One region of the Pseudarthrobacter sp. S9 genome, then DNA from elsewhere that is predicted to be linked to it. Evidence: predicted binding sites of a transcription regulator. Region 1 holds the regulator's gene; the other holds the start of a gene.
What was found. Region 1 encodes LexA, which represses DNA repair genes until DNA is damaged. Its sites were predicted from a motif close to TCGAACANNTGTTCGA; they were not measured.
Positions count from the first base shown of each region.

Region 2: the regulator LexA is predicted to act here: its motif matches at 4,385-4,400, upstream of uvrA (excinuclease ABC subunit UvrA).

Region 1 covers NZ_CP189576.1:503,592-511,051, forward strand. Annotated here, with positions in the region: gene ACQCSY_RS02370 (histidinol-phosphate transaminase) at 1-231, opposite strand, end outside; gene ACQCSY_RS02375 (LysM peptidoglycan-binding domain-containing protein) at 333-749, opposite strand; gene lexA (transcriptional repressor LexA) at 1,104-1,853, shown strand; gene ACQCSY_RS02385 (ATP-dependent DNA helicase) at 1,850-3,919, opposite strand; gene hflX (GTPase HflX) at 3,957-5,543, opposite strand; gene ACQCSY_RS02395 (class I SAM-dependent methyltransferase) at 6,065-6,679, shown strand; gene dapF (diaminopimelate epimerase) at 6,660-7,460, opposite strand, start outside.
Region 2 covers NZ_CP189576.1:4,354,546-4,362,005, forward strand. Annotated here, with positions in the region: gene ACQCSY_RS20990 (lysophospholipid acyltransferase family protein) at 1-586, opposite strand, end outside; gene ACQCSY_RS20995 (HAD hydrolase-like protein) at 573-1,337, opposite strand; gene uvrA (excinuclease ABC subunit UvrA) at 1,416-4,313, opposite strand; gene ACQCSY_RS21005 (GntR family transcriptional regulator) at 4,463-4,855, opposite strand; gene ACQCSY_RS21010 (ABC transporter ATP-binding protein) at 4,852-6,771, opposite strand; gene ACQCSY_RS21015 (ABC transporter ATP-binding protein) at 6,768-7,460, opposite strand, start outside.

The sequences.
Region 1 (7,460 bases):
CAGCGCTTCCCGCAGTTCCGTGAACTCGCGGTCCGGATACCGGTTCAGTCCGGCGGCCGCGGCCGTGACTGCTTCGGAGATGGCTGCCCGGACGTCGGCCGGGACACCATGGGTGTTCTCGTTGACGTTCAGCAGGATGGGGACGTCCAGTTGGGGCGCCCCATACGGGCGCAGGCCGCGCAGATTGGTCCGGAGGGGCAGTCGGTTGAGGCGCTCTAACTGGTCAGTCACTTCAACAGTTTAAGTGAGAGGGCTGCAGGCCCTGAAACTGTGACGCCTCGGGCCCGTGGTGGCAGGCCGCGGCGTGCCGCTTCCCGCACGGAACATCGAATCTACTTGGACGGGACGAAGAGCTGCTGGCCCGGCATGACGCGCGCGGCATCCAGGTTGTTCAGCTGGACGATGTCGGCGACGACGTCCCGGGGATCGCGCTCCGGTGCCACGTCCCCGGCAATGGCCCACAGGGACTCCCCGGACTGCACGGTCACGGACACGGTGGGGGTCGGCGAGAGCTCGGAGGCGGACTCCGCTGCCTTGGCGGGGGCATTGAGGAAACCGCTGAACGAGAGGATGAGCGCCGCCAGCAGGATCAGCGGAATCCCGAAGAAAACGAACCTGCCGCGCCGGGTGAGCCGGAGCGGCGCCTGCTTGGCACGCGACGATGCAGCCGCGGCCCTGCCGTCGGAAGAACTGCCATTGGAAGAACCGTGGTAGCCGAAAGTGTCGTGAAACGCGCTTGATGCTGACATGAACTGAGCCCTCCTGGACCATGATGTGCCGCCCGGCGTACTCCACGTGCCTGCCGCCAACCGACCGAACCTTCGAACATAGAACCGAAACTAGTGCCCCGATCGAAAAAACTCGACTAGAACACATATTCGAACTTTGCTTGTTCTGTTTTAGCACTTAGTGACGAACGTTGTCGAGACTCGCTAGAACAAATGTTTGAAAAAGTTGTGCGGCTGGCCTACGTTTGAGTCACGGAACAACCACTTCTGCACTTCGTCAGTAGTAGTTGATCAGCAGGGTCTGACATTTCAGGCCGGAAGTTCCCGGCAACAGCAACCACGGCGGCCGGGCGGAACGGAAAGGCGTTGGCGAACATGGCAGCACAAGCCACCGGCGGCAGGGCCGCCTCGCGGAGCCCGCAGACAGCCCGGGCCCCCAAGAGCCTCACCGTCCGGCAGAAGAAGATCCTGGAAACCATCCAGCGGTCCGTGACTGACAACGGCTACCCGCCGTCCATGCGCGAGATCGGCGACACCGTTGGACTCGCCAGCCTCTCCAGCGTCACCCACCAGCTCTCGCAGCTCGAGAAGCTCGGCTACCTCCGGCGCGATCCCAAGCGTCCGCGTGCCATGGAAGTGCTCATGCCGCTGACCCTGGATGAGGGGGCCACCATGATTTCCGGCGTGGAGAAATCCAGCGGCCTGCGGGCTGTCGGCGGGCTGTCCGTCTCGGAGCTCGCCAGCGCCATGGACACCGCGATGGTTCCGTTCGTCGGACGCATCGCCGCCGGCGGGCCCATCCTGGCCGACCAGGTGGTGGAGGATGTCATGCCGCTGCCGCGCCAGCTGGTGGGCCACGGCGAACTCTTCATGCTGAAGGTGGCCGGCGATTCGATGATCGACGCCGCGATCTGCGACGGCGACTGGGTGGTGGTCCGCCGGCAAAGTGACGCCGTCAACGGGGAGATTGTTGCCGCGCTGCTGGACGACGAAGCCACGGTGAAGACATTCCGGCAGCGGGACGGCCACACCTGGCTGCTGCCGCAGAACACCCAGTACGAGCCCATCCTCGGCGACCACGCCGTCATCATGGGCAAGGTCGTCTCGGTCCTGCGCTCCCTTTAACCCTTAGCCGACTCGCCGGCGAGTCGCTCCAGCGCCGCGAGGGCGATCGCCCGATCGGTGGTCGGCCAGAACGGCGGCAGCGCGGCGCGGAGGAAGCCTCCGTAGCGTTCCGTGGACAGCCGCGAATCCAGCACCGCCACCACGCCCTTGTCGGTGGTCGTGCGGATCAGACGCCCTGCGCCCTGGGCCAGCCGGACAGCGGCGTGGGTCGCAGACACTGACATGAAGCCGTTGCCGCCGGCCTGGGCCACGGCCCGTGAACGGGCCGTCATCAGCGGATCGTCCGGGCGGGGGAAGGGAATCCTGTCGATGACGACGAGCCGGCAGGAGCCCCCGGGGACGTCGACGCCCTGCCAGAGGGACATGGTGCCGAACAGGCAGGTATCGGGCTCATCGGCAAACTGCCGCACAAGCGCCGTCATGGTGGAATCACCCTGGCACAGGATGCTCAGGTCCAGCCGCGGCCGCATCGCTTCGGCGGCGTCCTCTGCGGCGCGCCGGGAGGAGAAGAGGCACAGTGCCCCGCCATTGGAGGCGCGGATCAGCCTCTCGAGCTCATCGAGGGCTTCCGGCGAGGTACCCCGGCCGGGCTTGGGCAGGTGCTGGGCGACATAGAGGATGCCCTGTTTGGGATAGTCAAAGGGGGATCCGACGTCGACACCGGTCCAGCTCGGGGCGCCGGGCCCGACCAGGCCGAGGCCTCCGGCGGCCGGTTCGAAGGCCGAGCCGATCGCCAGGGTGGCAGAGGTCAGGATGACGGTGTGGTCCGCGAACAGTCCCTCGCGAAGCCGCCCGGCCACGCTGAGCGGCGCCACGTTGATCAGTGCCGGTGCCGTCTCGTCCGGCTGGGAGTAGCCCTGCTGCGGGTCGAAGGTGCTGTTGCGGGAGAACCACACCACTTCGCGGTTTTCACGGGCCGCCAGGAGTCGTTCGCAGAGTTCCAGGATGACCATCAGGCGCGACCGCGCGAGCTGGCGTCCGCCGTCGGCCGTGTTGGCGCTGTCGCCCTTGGAATCTGAGAGGGCCGCACGGCAGGCATCGCGCAACTGGTCGACGCAGTCCAGCTGTTCGCTGTTGAGCCCGTTGGGCATGAGCCCGCTGGGGACGCCTGCAATGGCAAGTTCCAGATTGGACGCCGCGTTGTTGAGCGCGTCCACGGTGATGCCGGTGTGCTTGCGGGCGCCGGAGGCTGCGACATGCACCATTGCCACGGAGAGCTGGCCGGATACGGCGCCCGTGACGCGGTCCTGGAGCTCGTGTGCCTCATCCACCACGACGACGTCGTATTCGGGCAGCACGGCGAGGCCTTCGAACGCGCTGACGGCCAGCATGGCGTGGTTGGTGACGACGACGTCGGCGTCGGCGGCGTTCTGCCGGGCCAGTTCACTAAAGCATTCGGCCGCGAGGGGGCATTTCTGCGCGCCGAGGCACTCCATGGACGTGACCGAGACCTGGCGCCAGGCCCGGTCCGTCACGCCGGGCATGAGCTCGTCGCGGTCCCCCGTTACCGTGTCCTGCGCCCATTCGCGCAGTCGGACGACTTCCTTGCCCAGCTGGGACGACGGGCCGCCCATGGCCGCCGCGAAGTGCGGAACGCTCGTGTCCTCGCCGAGGGAGAAGAGCTGACCCTCGGAAGGCTCTTCGGACGGGAAGCCGCCCTCAAGCTTGTGGCGGCAGACGTAGTTGGAGCGGCCCTTCACGAGGGCCACCTTGACGGGCCGATCCAGGGCAGGGGTGATGGTCTTGAGCAGCCGGGGAAGGTCCCGGCCCACGATCTGGGTCTGCAGGGCCAGGGTGGCGGTGGAGACCAGGGTGGGCTTGTTGCTGACAAGCGAGTGGGCGATCAGCGGGATCAGGTACGCCAGGGACTTGCCCGTGCCGGTGCCGGCCTGGACCAGCAGGTGGTCGCCGCTGTCAATCGCGCGCGCCACCTGCCGGGCCATTTCGTGCTGACCACTGCGACTCTGCCCACCCATGCCGGACACGGCACGGTCGAGCAGTTCGATCACGAACTCCCCGCCGGCCGGGCCGTTTTCCGGCGGGCCCTCTTCCGGCGGATCGGTCATGTCTGCCTCGGTCACCGCCGATGGCGTCACCGCAGCCTCAGTCATTGCTGATGAACGGATCCAGTTCAGCGGCGAGGCCTTCGCGCACCTTCACCACGGCACGGGTGCCGGTTTCCTCGTGGTCGAGGCTGAGGATCTCGGCGTCGGTCTCGTGGAGCTTGCTGAGCAGGTCCCCGCGGTTGTACGGGATCATCAGTTCAAGCTTCACGCTGGGCCGCGGGATGCCTTCGCTGATGGCCTTGAGCAGTTCCGGAATGCCCTCGCCCGTGCGTGCCGAAACCACCACGTGACGCGGTTCGCGCTGCTTGAGCCGTTCGACCACGAAGGGATCGGCGGCGTCGGCCTTGTTCAGGACGATGATTTCCGGGACCTTGCGCGCGTCCACTTCGCTGAACACCGCACGGACAGCGGCTATCTGGCCCTCCGGGTCAGGATGCGAGACATCCACGACGTGCAGGATCAGGTCCGCGTCGGCCACCTCTTCCAGGGTGGAGCGGAAGGCTTCCACGAGCTGGGTGGGGAGCGAGCGGACAAAACCCACGGTGTCGGCAAGGGTGTACCCGAGCCCGTCAGCGGTCTCGGCCTTGCGGACGGTCGGGTCCAGGGTGGCGAACAGGGCGTTTTCGACCAGAACGCCGGCGTCGGTCAGCCGGTTCAGCAGCGAGGACTTGCCGGCGTTGGTGTACCCGGCGATCGCCACCGACGGCACTTCATTGCGACGGCGGTTGGCGCGTTTGGTCTCCCGGGCCGGCTTCATGGCGGCGATCTCACGCCGCAGCTTGGCCATCCGGGTGCGGATCCGTCGGCGGTCCAGTTCGATCTTGGTTTCACCGGGACCGCGCGAACCCATGCCGGCCCCGGCGCCGCCCACCTGGCCACCGGCCTGGCGGGACATCGACTCGCCCCAGCCGCGCAGGCGCGGGAGCAGGTATTCGAGCTGGGCCAGCTCAACCTGGGCCTTGCCCTCGCGGCTCTTGGCATGCTGGGCGAAGATGTCCAGGATGAGGGCCGTGCGGTCGATGACCTTGACCTTGACGATGTCTTCCAGGCCGCGCCGCTGGGACGGTGCCAGTTCGGCGTCGACGACGACGGTGTCGGCGCCGGTGGACATCACGATGGCTTTGAGCTCCTGTGCCTTGCCGGAACCGAGGAAGGTGCCGGGATCGGGCTTGGCCCGGCGCTGGACGAGTCCGTCGAGGACTTCCGAGCCGGCGGTCTCGGCCAGGGCGGCGAGTTCGCGAAGCGAGTTCTCGGCGTCGGCGAGGGTGCCCTCGGTCCAGAGTCCGGCCAGGACGACGCGTTCGAGGCGCAGCTGCCGGTATTCGACTTCGGTGACGTCTTCGAGTTCGGTGGACAGTCCGGCGGTGCGGCGCAGGGCGTGCCGTTCCTCGAGATCCTGCTGGTCGCCGTCGTAGTTGGTGTAAACCTCATCCAGCCGGGAGATGGCCTGCGCCTTGCCGAGCACCGTCCTGGGCTCGTCGTCGCTGGCACTAGAGCTGGTACTTTGGCCTGCGTTCCGGGCTGGGGTGTCCTTGGAGAGGATCCGGTCGATAACAGCCTGGATTTCCTCAGGACTCATGTCCTGGCCTGCTGAATCGGGTCCGGTATTGGGCTGACTGGTCATGGTCTCCTTTAAAGGTTCGGCAGTTTCAGAATAGTGCCCATTGCTGCTCTGTGGTGCGGTATTCGCGCTGGGCTGACGACTATGGGTCATGCGGGCCTCCTGGAATGCCCGCGGCAGCCGTGCCGGGGGCAGGGTGGGCTCCGGAACGGAGCGGTGATTGAGGGAGGAATGAGGCGGGAAAATGCGCCTGGTAGTGGGAGAAGCCGTGAGGTAATCACTGTCCGCTGAGCCGGGATTCAATGTCGGTTCCAATGAATGCGGCTGCACTCCAAGTGGATCGTGCGCCAGCGGGAGAGAAGAATCACTTCTGGAGGCGCACTGAGCGGAAGGTAACTACCTGCGTCGCTGCGGGAACGGGATTCAACCCGTGCCGGCTACTTGAAGTTCAAGAACATAGTTTTAAGACTATCAGATGGTTAGCCTGCTCCCGGCCGGCAGATCCCCCAAGGCGGATTCCTCCGGATTCGCCCGGCTGCCGCCGGTTTCCCATTGGGGCCGACGGCCAACTAATCTGGCCAATTATGGAGTCTGCACACTATTTCAGCGCCCAGCCCGCCGGGCCCTTCACCCGCAAGCCACTGACCGTGGAGCTTGCCGGTGAGAACCGCCGGCTGCAGACATCCTCGGGGATCTTCAGCCCGGACGGGATCGACAAAGGCACGGCCGTCCTGCTCGCCGATGTGCCCGCGCCGGCGCCGCAGGGAAACCTGCTCGATATCGGCTGCGGTTGGGGCCCGATTGCGCTGACGATGGCGCTCAGGGCACCCCATTCACAGGTCTATGCGGTGGATGTCAATGAACGGTGCGTCACGCTGACGAACGAAAACGCGGCGCTGCTGGGGCTGGAGAACGTGACCGCCAGCACGCCGGAGGCCGTGGATCCGGAGCTGCGCTTCGACACCATCTGGTCCAACCCGCCCATCCGGATCGGCAAAGACGAGCTTCATGCCCTGCTCCGCCTGTGGCTGCCGCGGCTGGCCCCGGGCGGATCGGCGTGGCTCGTAGTGCAGAAGAACCTGGGCTCGGACTCGCTGCAGCGCTGGCTGGCGGCCGAGCTGGACAGCAGCTTCACCGTGACCCGGGAGAGCACGTCGAAGTCGTTCCGGATCCTGCGCGTCAAGAAAGCGTCCCGCTAGCGACGATCACCGCCGGGCCGCTGAGCTCGACGTGCTCGTGTCCCTCCGTGCCGAGGAAGAACTTCACGCCCACGACGCCGCCGGGCACGTGGACGTTCCAAACGTCCGGGGCACCCTGGCCGGCCCAGTGGCGGATGGCGACGGCGGCGGCGCAGGCACCGGTGCCGCAGGACTGGGTCTCCCCCACACCCCTTTCGTGCACGCGCATGGTGATGGTGCCCACGCCGTCGTGGACCAGGGGCTCGGCCGGAACGACAAACTCGACGTTGGTGCCGTGCGGCGGCGTCGGGTCGACGTGGGGTCCGGTGAACAACTGCGTGGCCTCGAGCTCGGCCAGTTCGGCCAGCGCCACGACAGTGTGCGGGTTGCCCATGCTCACCGAAAGCGCGGGCCTGGCGACCTCCAGCCCCTCGGCGCTGACCAGCGAGTCCATGGCCCGCGCGGTCGCCTCACCCGGGAAAATGAATTCCCACGGGCCCATGTCGACGGCGTAGCCGCCAGGCGTGCGGACGATCGTCTTCACGCCGCCGCGGGTACCGATCGTAAGCGATTCGCCGGCCGGCAGATCGACAAGGCCCTCGGCGATCAGGAAATGCACAAACACCCGGACGCCGTTGCCGCACATCTCGGACAGCGAGCCGTCGCCGTTGCGGTAGTCCATGAACCACTCGGCCGCCGGGTGCTCCGCCAGCAGTTCCTGCCCCTCGGGCAGCAGCCGGGACGGCACCGCCCGGATCAGTCCGTCGCCGCCTATGCCCCGGTGGCGGTCACAGAGCGCCGC
Region 2 (7,460 bases), 720 kb from region 1:
TGACCTGGCGGCGTGCCGGCAGCGAGTGGTCCGGGCCGGTCTTCTCGAAGTACAGCGGTTCGCCCACCTTCATGGTGAAGTGCTGCGGCTTGACCGCCCTGCTGTCCGCGGGCTGCAGGTGTTCCGTGCCGATCAGGCCCACCGGAATGACCGGGGCGCCCGTGGTGAGGGCCAGCCAGCCAACCCCGGTGCGGCCGCGGTACAGGATGCCGTCGCGGGAACGCGTTCCTTCCGGGTAGATGCCGACGCCCTTGCCGCCGTCGAGGATGTCCAGCAGCGTCTTGAGCGCCTGGACGCTGGCCGCCTGCTCGCCGCGTTCCACCGGGATGGAGCCCACGGCCTCGAAGAAGGACTTCATGACCGTGCCCTTGACGCCTCCGGTGGTGAAATATTCCGCCTTCGCGAAGAACGCCACGGGGCGGGGCATCAGGGCCTGGACGATCACGCTGTCCAGGAAGGAGAGGTGGTTGGGTGCCACGATGAACGGGCCGTCCGTGGGCACGTTTTCGAGGCCGATCACCGTGGGCCGGCAGGTCGAGGAAATGAGCCCGCGGGTGGTCCAGCGGATTGCGTCAAACATTGCCATCGGTGTGCACCTCGTTCGGGGCGTCGGCGGTCGGATCGGAGGTCAACCGGGCTGCGGTGCGGACCGGGTCCAGCCCGCCAATGGTGTCATACAGGGCAGCGGTGCTGTGCACGATCGCGACGGCGCCGGCCGCACGCAGTTCGCCGTCGAGGGCAAAGCCCCAGCCGACGCCGATGCAGTCCAGGCCGTTGGCCGCGGCACCGGCGACGTCCTGGGCGCGGTCCCCCACCATCACGGCATGCCGGGTATCCGCCTCGGCCAGCGTCTCCAGATCCGCGAGGGCGGCGGCGACGATGCCGGCCTTGCCCGCCTGGCCGGTCGCGGGCGCTGCCTCATCGGCGGCCGAGCCGCGGATGAAGCGGAAGCAGGTGTCGATGCCGTGGTGTTCGAGCACGATGCGGGCCAGGCCCTCGGGCTTCTGCGTGGCGACGGCGATCGGCCGCCCGGCTTCCACATATGACTCCAGGAGGCTCCGGATGCCCGGGTAGAGCCGGCTCTGCGCGATCCCGGTGGACAGGTAGTGGGCCCGGTAGATCCGGATGGCCTCTTCCAGCTGTGCGGCCGGGACCCCGGCGATGTCCACCAGCGAGTGGCTGAGCTTGGGGCCGATCATCGCGTCCAGCCGGGCCTTGCCGGGGACGGCGAGTCCCAGTTCGGTGAGGGCCGTGGCAATTCCGTCCGATATTCCCTGTGCCGGATCGACAAGAGTGCCGTCGAGGTCAAAGATCACGGGCACGGTTGTATGGGTCACCGGCTTAGTTTCTCACGAGTCCGCTGATGCCAGAAACTCGCATACCCCACCGGGAATACATCCGGGAATACTTCCGCCTCAGGCCAGCAGCTCGGCCAGGAACGGCGCCGTGTGGCTTTCAGCCGACTTCGCCACCTGCTCGGGGGTGCCGGACGCGACAATCCGGCCGCCGCCCGAACCGCCGTCGGGCCCCAGATCGACGATCCAGTCGGCGCTCTTGATGACATCGAGGTTGTGCTCGATCGTGATGACGGTGTTGCCCTTGTCCACGAGGCCCTGGAGCACCATCAACAGCTTCCGGATGTCCTCGAAGTGCAGGCCCGTGGTGGGCTCGTCCAGGACGTAGACGCTGCGGCCGTTCGAGCGTTTCTGGAGCTCCGCCGCCAGCTTCACGCGCTGGGCCTCGCCGCCGGACAGCGTCGTGGCGGGCTGGCCCAGCCGGACGTAGCCGAGCCCGACGTCGACGAGCGTATTGAGGTGCCGCGCGATCGGCGAGAAGGCCGCGAAGAACTCCGCGCCTTCCTCGATCGGCATGTTCAGGACATCCGCGATCGTCTTGCCCTTGTAGTGGACCTCGAGTGTTTCCCGGTTGTACCGGGCCCCGTGGCACACTTCGCACGGCACGTAGACGTCCGGCAGGAAGTTCATTTCGATCTTCAGCGTGCCGTCACCGGAGCACGCCTCGCAGCGGCCGCCCTTGACGTTGAAGGAGAACCGGCCCGGCTGGTAGCCCCGGACCTTTGCCTCGGTGGTTTCGGCGAAGAGCTTCCGGATGTTGTCGAAGACGCCCGTGTACGTGGCCGGGTTCGAGCGCGGGGTGCGGCCGATGGGGCTCTGGTCGACGTGGACGACCTTGTCGAGGTGCTCGAGGCCCTGGATGGATTTGTGCCGCCCGGCCACCTGCTTCGCGCCGTTCAGCTTGTTGGCCAGCACCTTGTAGAGGATCTCGTTGACCAGGGTCGATTTGCCGGAGCCGCTGACGCCGGTGACGGCCGTGAAGAGGCCCAGCGGGAAGGTGGCGTCCACGTTGAGGAGGTTGTTCTCCTTCGCGCCGACAACCTTCAGCTCACGCTTTTTGTCGTACTTGCGCCGTTTTTTCGGGATTTCGATCTTCTTGCGGCCGGAGAGGTAGTCGCCGGTCAGGGACGCGGTGTTTTCCAGCAGGTCCTGATAGGAACCGGAGTGCACCACCATGCCGCCGTGCTCGCCGGCGCCCGGCCCGATGTCCACCACCCAGTCGGCTTCCTGGATGGTGTCCTCGTCATGCTCCACAACGATCAGGGTGTTCCCGAGGTCGCGCAGCCGGGTGAGCGTCTCGATCAGCCGGCGGTTGTCCCGCTGGTGCAGGCCGATGGACGGCTCATCGAGGACGTAGAGCACGCCCACGAGGCCGGAACCGATCTGGGTGGCGAGCCGGATGCGCTGGGCTTCGCCGCCGGACAGGGTGCCGGAGGGCCGTTCCAGGTTCAGGTACTCAAGGCCGACGTCGAGGAGGAAGGTCAGGCGGGCCTGGATTTCCTTCAGGACCTGATGGGCGATCTGGGCCTCACGGCCGGTGAGGACGAGGTTGTTGAGGAAGTGCGAGCATTCACGCATGGGCAGGGCGGCGACCTCGGCGATGGACTTGCCGTTGATCAGCACCGAGAGCGACGCCGGATTCAGGCGGGCGCCGTTGCATGCCGGGCACGGGATCTGCCGCATGTATTCCTCGTAGCGGACCCTGGCGATGTCCGAATCGGTTTCGCTGTGTTTGCGGTGGACGTACTGGACGACGCCCTCGAAGCCGGTGCTGTACTTGCGCTCCCGGCCGAAACGGTTGCGGTACTGCACCACGATCTTGTGGTCCTTGCCGTGCAGGACCGTCTGCCGGATGTCGGCGGAGAGCTTCTGCCAGGAGGTCGTCATGGAGAAGCCGAGCTCCTTGGCCAAACCGCCCAGCAGCCGGTTCCAGTACTCCGTCGTCGCTGTCCCCAGGGACCAGGGTCCGATGGCCCCTTCCCCGAGGGACAGCTCCGGGTTCGGGATGATCAGTTCCTCGTCGACCTCGAGCTTCGTGCCGATGCCGCTGCACGCGGTGCAGGCGCCGAAGGGGTTGTTGAAGGAGAAGGAGCGCGGCTCGATCTCGTCGATGGCGAGGGGGTGCTCGTTGGGGCAGGCGAGGTGCTCGGAGAACGCCCTGATCCGCTCCGGATCATCGGCCTCGAGATCGACGAATTCGGCCAGCACACGGCCCTCGGCCAGTCCCAGTGCGGTTTCAACGGAGTCGGTGAGGCGCTGGCTGATGCCCTCCTTGGCCACGAGGCGGTCCACCACCACTTCGATGGCGTGCTTGAACTGCTTGCCCAGCTTGGGCGGATCGCTGAGCTGGACCAGCTCGCCGTCCACCCGCGCCCGCGAGTACCCCTTGGCCGTCAGTTCCTTGAACAGGTCAACGAATTCGCCCTTGCGGCCCCGGACGACGGGGGCCAGCACCTGGAACCGGGTGCCGGTCGGCAGCTCCAGCAGCTGGTCCACGATCTGCTGGGGGGTCTGCTTCGCCACCGGTTCCCCGCAGATGGGACAGTGCGGACGGCCCACGCGGGCCCAGAGCAGGCGCATGTAGTCGTAGATCTCGGTGATGGTGCCCACCGTGGAGCGGGGGTTCTTGCTCGTGGACTTCTGGTCGATGGACACCGCGGGTGAGAGGCCCTCGATGAAGTCGACGTCGGGCTTGTCCACCTGCCCCAGGAACTGCCGCGCGTAGGCGGACAGGGACTCAACGTAGCGGCGCTGGCCTTCCGCGAAGATGGTGTCGAAGGCGAGGGAGGACTTCCCGGACCCGGAGAGCCCGGTGAAGACGATCATCGCGTCGCGGGGCAGGTCCAAGTCCACGTTGCGCAGGTTGTGCTCGCGCGCACCCTTGACGACGAGGCGCGTCAGGTCGGGGCGCTTCAGCCGGGGGCGCGGCTGGTCCGGGTCCGGTTCGGAAGGGTTCAACGGTACGGCGGCGGACTGGACTTCAACGGCGGGATCTTCAGCTACAGCTTTAGGCACGGAACTAATGCTAATCGAAAACTTCTTCGAATAACTATTCCCGCCGCAGTCTCTGTGCAGTCACTGTGCGGCCTCCCGGGGGAGGGGGCGTGCTATTCACGGTCATAGGCGGCGGCGAGCAACTGCACGGCCTCGGCGAAACTCGCGCCCTGGGCCTTGGCCGCCGCGGCGAACTCCGCGGCAGCGGCGGACAGCGAGCTCCAGGCGGCGTCCCGGGCGCAGACGACCGTCCCGTTGCGCCCCCGCGTCACCACGACGCCGGCGGCCTCGAGTTCCTTGTAGGCGCGCGCCACCGTGTGGGGTGCCACGCCCAGTTCCCCTGCAAGGCTGCGGACGGGCGGCAGCCTGGTGCCGGGCGCCAGCGTCCCGTTGTCGGCGCGTTCAATGATGTAGAGGCGGAGCTGCTCGAACAGCGGCACGGAGCTCGCGGGGTTGGTCCGCCAGGCGCCGGGGAAGCGTCCTGCCGCGGTCTCGGCGGGGCTCACTGTTCCGGCTCCGGCACGCCTTGCAGCTTTCCGCGGCCGGCGAACTGCGCCTCGTACAAGCTGGTATACAGCCCGCTCCTGGCCATCAGCTGCTGATGGGTACCGTGTTCAACGATCCGTCCGTGGTCCATGACGAGAATTAGATCAGCGTCCCGGACTGTGGACAAACGGTGGGCGATGACGAAGCTCGTATGACCCTGCCGCAACTGTTTCATCGCCTGCCGGATCTGCACCTCGGTGCGGCTGTCCACGGAACTCGTGGCCTCGTCGAGCACCAGGATGCTGCGCCCGGCGAGCTGTGCCCGCGCGATCGAGATGAGCTGGCGCTGCCCCCGGCTGAGGGAGTCGCCGTCGTTGCCGAGCATCGTGGCGTAGCCCGCCGGAAGCGACCTGACGAACTGGTCCACATGGCTGGCCCGGGCCGCGGCGACGATCTCTGCGTCGGTGGCGCCGGGCCTGCCGTACTCGATGTTTTCCCTGATGCTGCCGGTGAACAGCCAGGCGTCCTGCAGCACGCTGCCGAAGACGGCCCGCAGTTCGTCCCGCGGCATGTCGGCGATGTCGGCGCCGTCGACCGTGATCCGCCCGGAGTCCAGTTCGTAGAACCGCATGAGCAGGTTCACGACAGTGGTCTTGCCTGCGCCCGTGTGCCCGACGATGGCGACCGTCTGACCCGGCTCGACGGCGAAGGAGAGATCCTGGACCGCACGGGTAGCGGGGCTGTAGCTGAAGGTGACGTGTTCGAAGGCGACGCGGCCCTCCACTCCCGGCTCCTCCCCTGACCGCACTCGGGCCGGCACGCGGGCCGGGATGCGGGACCGCACACGGGCCGGAAAGCGGGCCGGCATCCGGGCGGCGGCGGAAGTCTCCGGCGGGATCTCCGGGGCGTCCAGGAGCGAGAAGACCCGCTCCGCGGAGGCCAGGCAGGACTGCATGAGCGTCAGCATGCCGCCGATCTGGCCCATCGGCTGGCTGAACAGCCGGCTGAATTGGATGAAGGCCTGGATGCCGCCGATGGTCATCGCGCCCGCAGTGACCTGGAGCGCTCCCACCACCGCGACAGCGATGTAATTCAGGTTGGAGACGCAGACCATCAGCGGCTGCACGACGCCGGACAAATACTGGGCGCGCGCGCTCGAGCGGGTGAGCCTGTCATTGCTGTCCTTGAAGCCGGCTGCCGAGGCCTCCTGCCGGCCGAAGGCCTTAATCACCTCATGCCCGGTGAAGAATTCCTCCAGTTGGGAGTGAAGCTCCCCCGTGCTGTTCCACTGCGCCGTGAAATGGCTCTGGGATTTCCTGGCCACGAGCACGGTGATCAGTGTAGATAAGGGCACGGACACCAGGGCGATCAGCGCCAGGATCGGTGAGAGCCACAGCATCATGACCAGCGCCCCGGAGAGCATCAGGACGGACATGATCAGCTGGTTGAGCAGCTGATTGAGGGCCTGGGAGATGTTGTCGACGTCGTTGGTGGCCCTGCTGAGGACCTCGCCACGGTGCTGTTCATCGAAGTGGCTGGACGGCAGCACGTGCAGTTTCTCCTCGACGGCGGCGCGGAGCCCGTACCCGACGCGCTGCACGGCCGTGGCGGTCAGGGCACCCTGGATCCAGCTGAAGAGCGAGGCCCCGAGGTACATGACTGACACCGCCAGCAGCAGCGACGCAAGCTTCGGCTCGTCGAAGGAACCCCGCAGTACACCGTCAACAACGACGTCGGTCGCGTCGCCGAGGACTTTGGGCGCCGCCACGTTGAGACTCACAAAGGCGCAGGTGGCTGCGATGACGCCGGCCATCCGCCACTTCGAGGGCCGCAGCATGCCAAGCAGCCGTACCGAGGACCGCCACCGGGAGCCGCCGCCGTCCCGGGGACCCGTTCCCGCCCCAGACGGGGCTTTGTGGGCCGGATCCCGGCTCATGGGGTCTCCTCCAGCACGAGCTGGGAGGCGGCAATCTCCTGGTAGCTCGGCGAGGAATCCATGAGTTCCTTGTGCGTGCCCTGCGCGATGAGGCGGCCGTTTTCCAGCACCAGGATCAGGCCTGCGTCCACGATAGTTGCCACCCGCTCGGCCACGATCAGCACGGTGGCCGACCTCAGCAGGGGTTCAATCGCCGCACGCAGCCTGAAATCCGTGCCGTAGTCCAGCGCCGAGAAACTGTCGTCGAACAAATAGACCGGGGCGGCCCTGAGCAGGGCGCGGGCGATGCACAGCCGCTGACGCTCGCCGCCGGAGAAATTGGTGCCACCCTGGCTGACCGGCGACTGCAGCCCGTGCGGCAGCGCACGGACGAAGTCCTCGGCCTGGGCAGTCCGGAGCACCTGCCAGAGTTCCCCATCCGTGGCCGCGGGCGAACCGAACCGCAGGTTCTCCGCGAGCGTCCCGGAGAACAGGTAAGACTGTTGCGGCACCAGGGCGATCAGGCCGCGGACAACGTCGAGCGGCAGGGCGCGCACGTTGCGGCCGCCGATGCTGACCTCTCCGCCGGTGGCGTCAAGGAAACGGGGCAGCAGGTTCAGCAGGGTCGTCTTGCCGCTGCCGGTGGCCCCGATTATCGCCGTCGTGTTCCCGGGGACCGTTGTAAAAGTGACGCCGTCCAGCACGGGCGC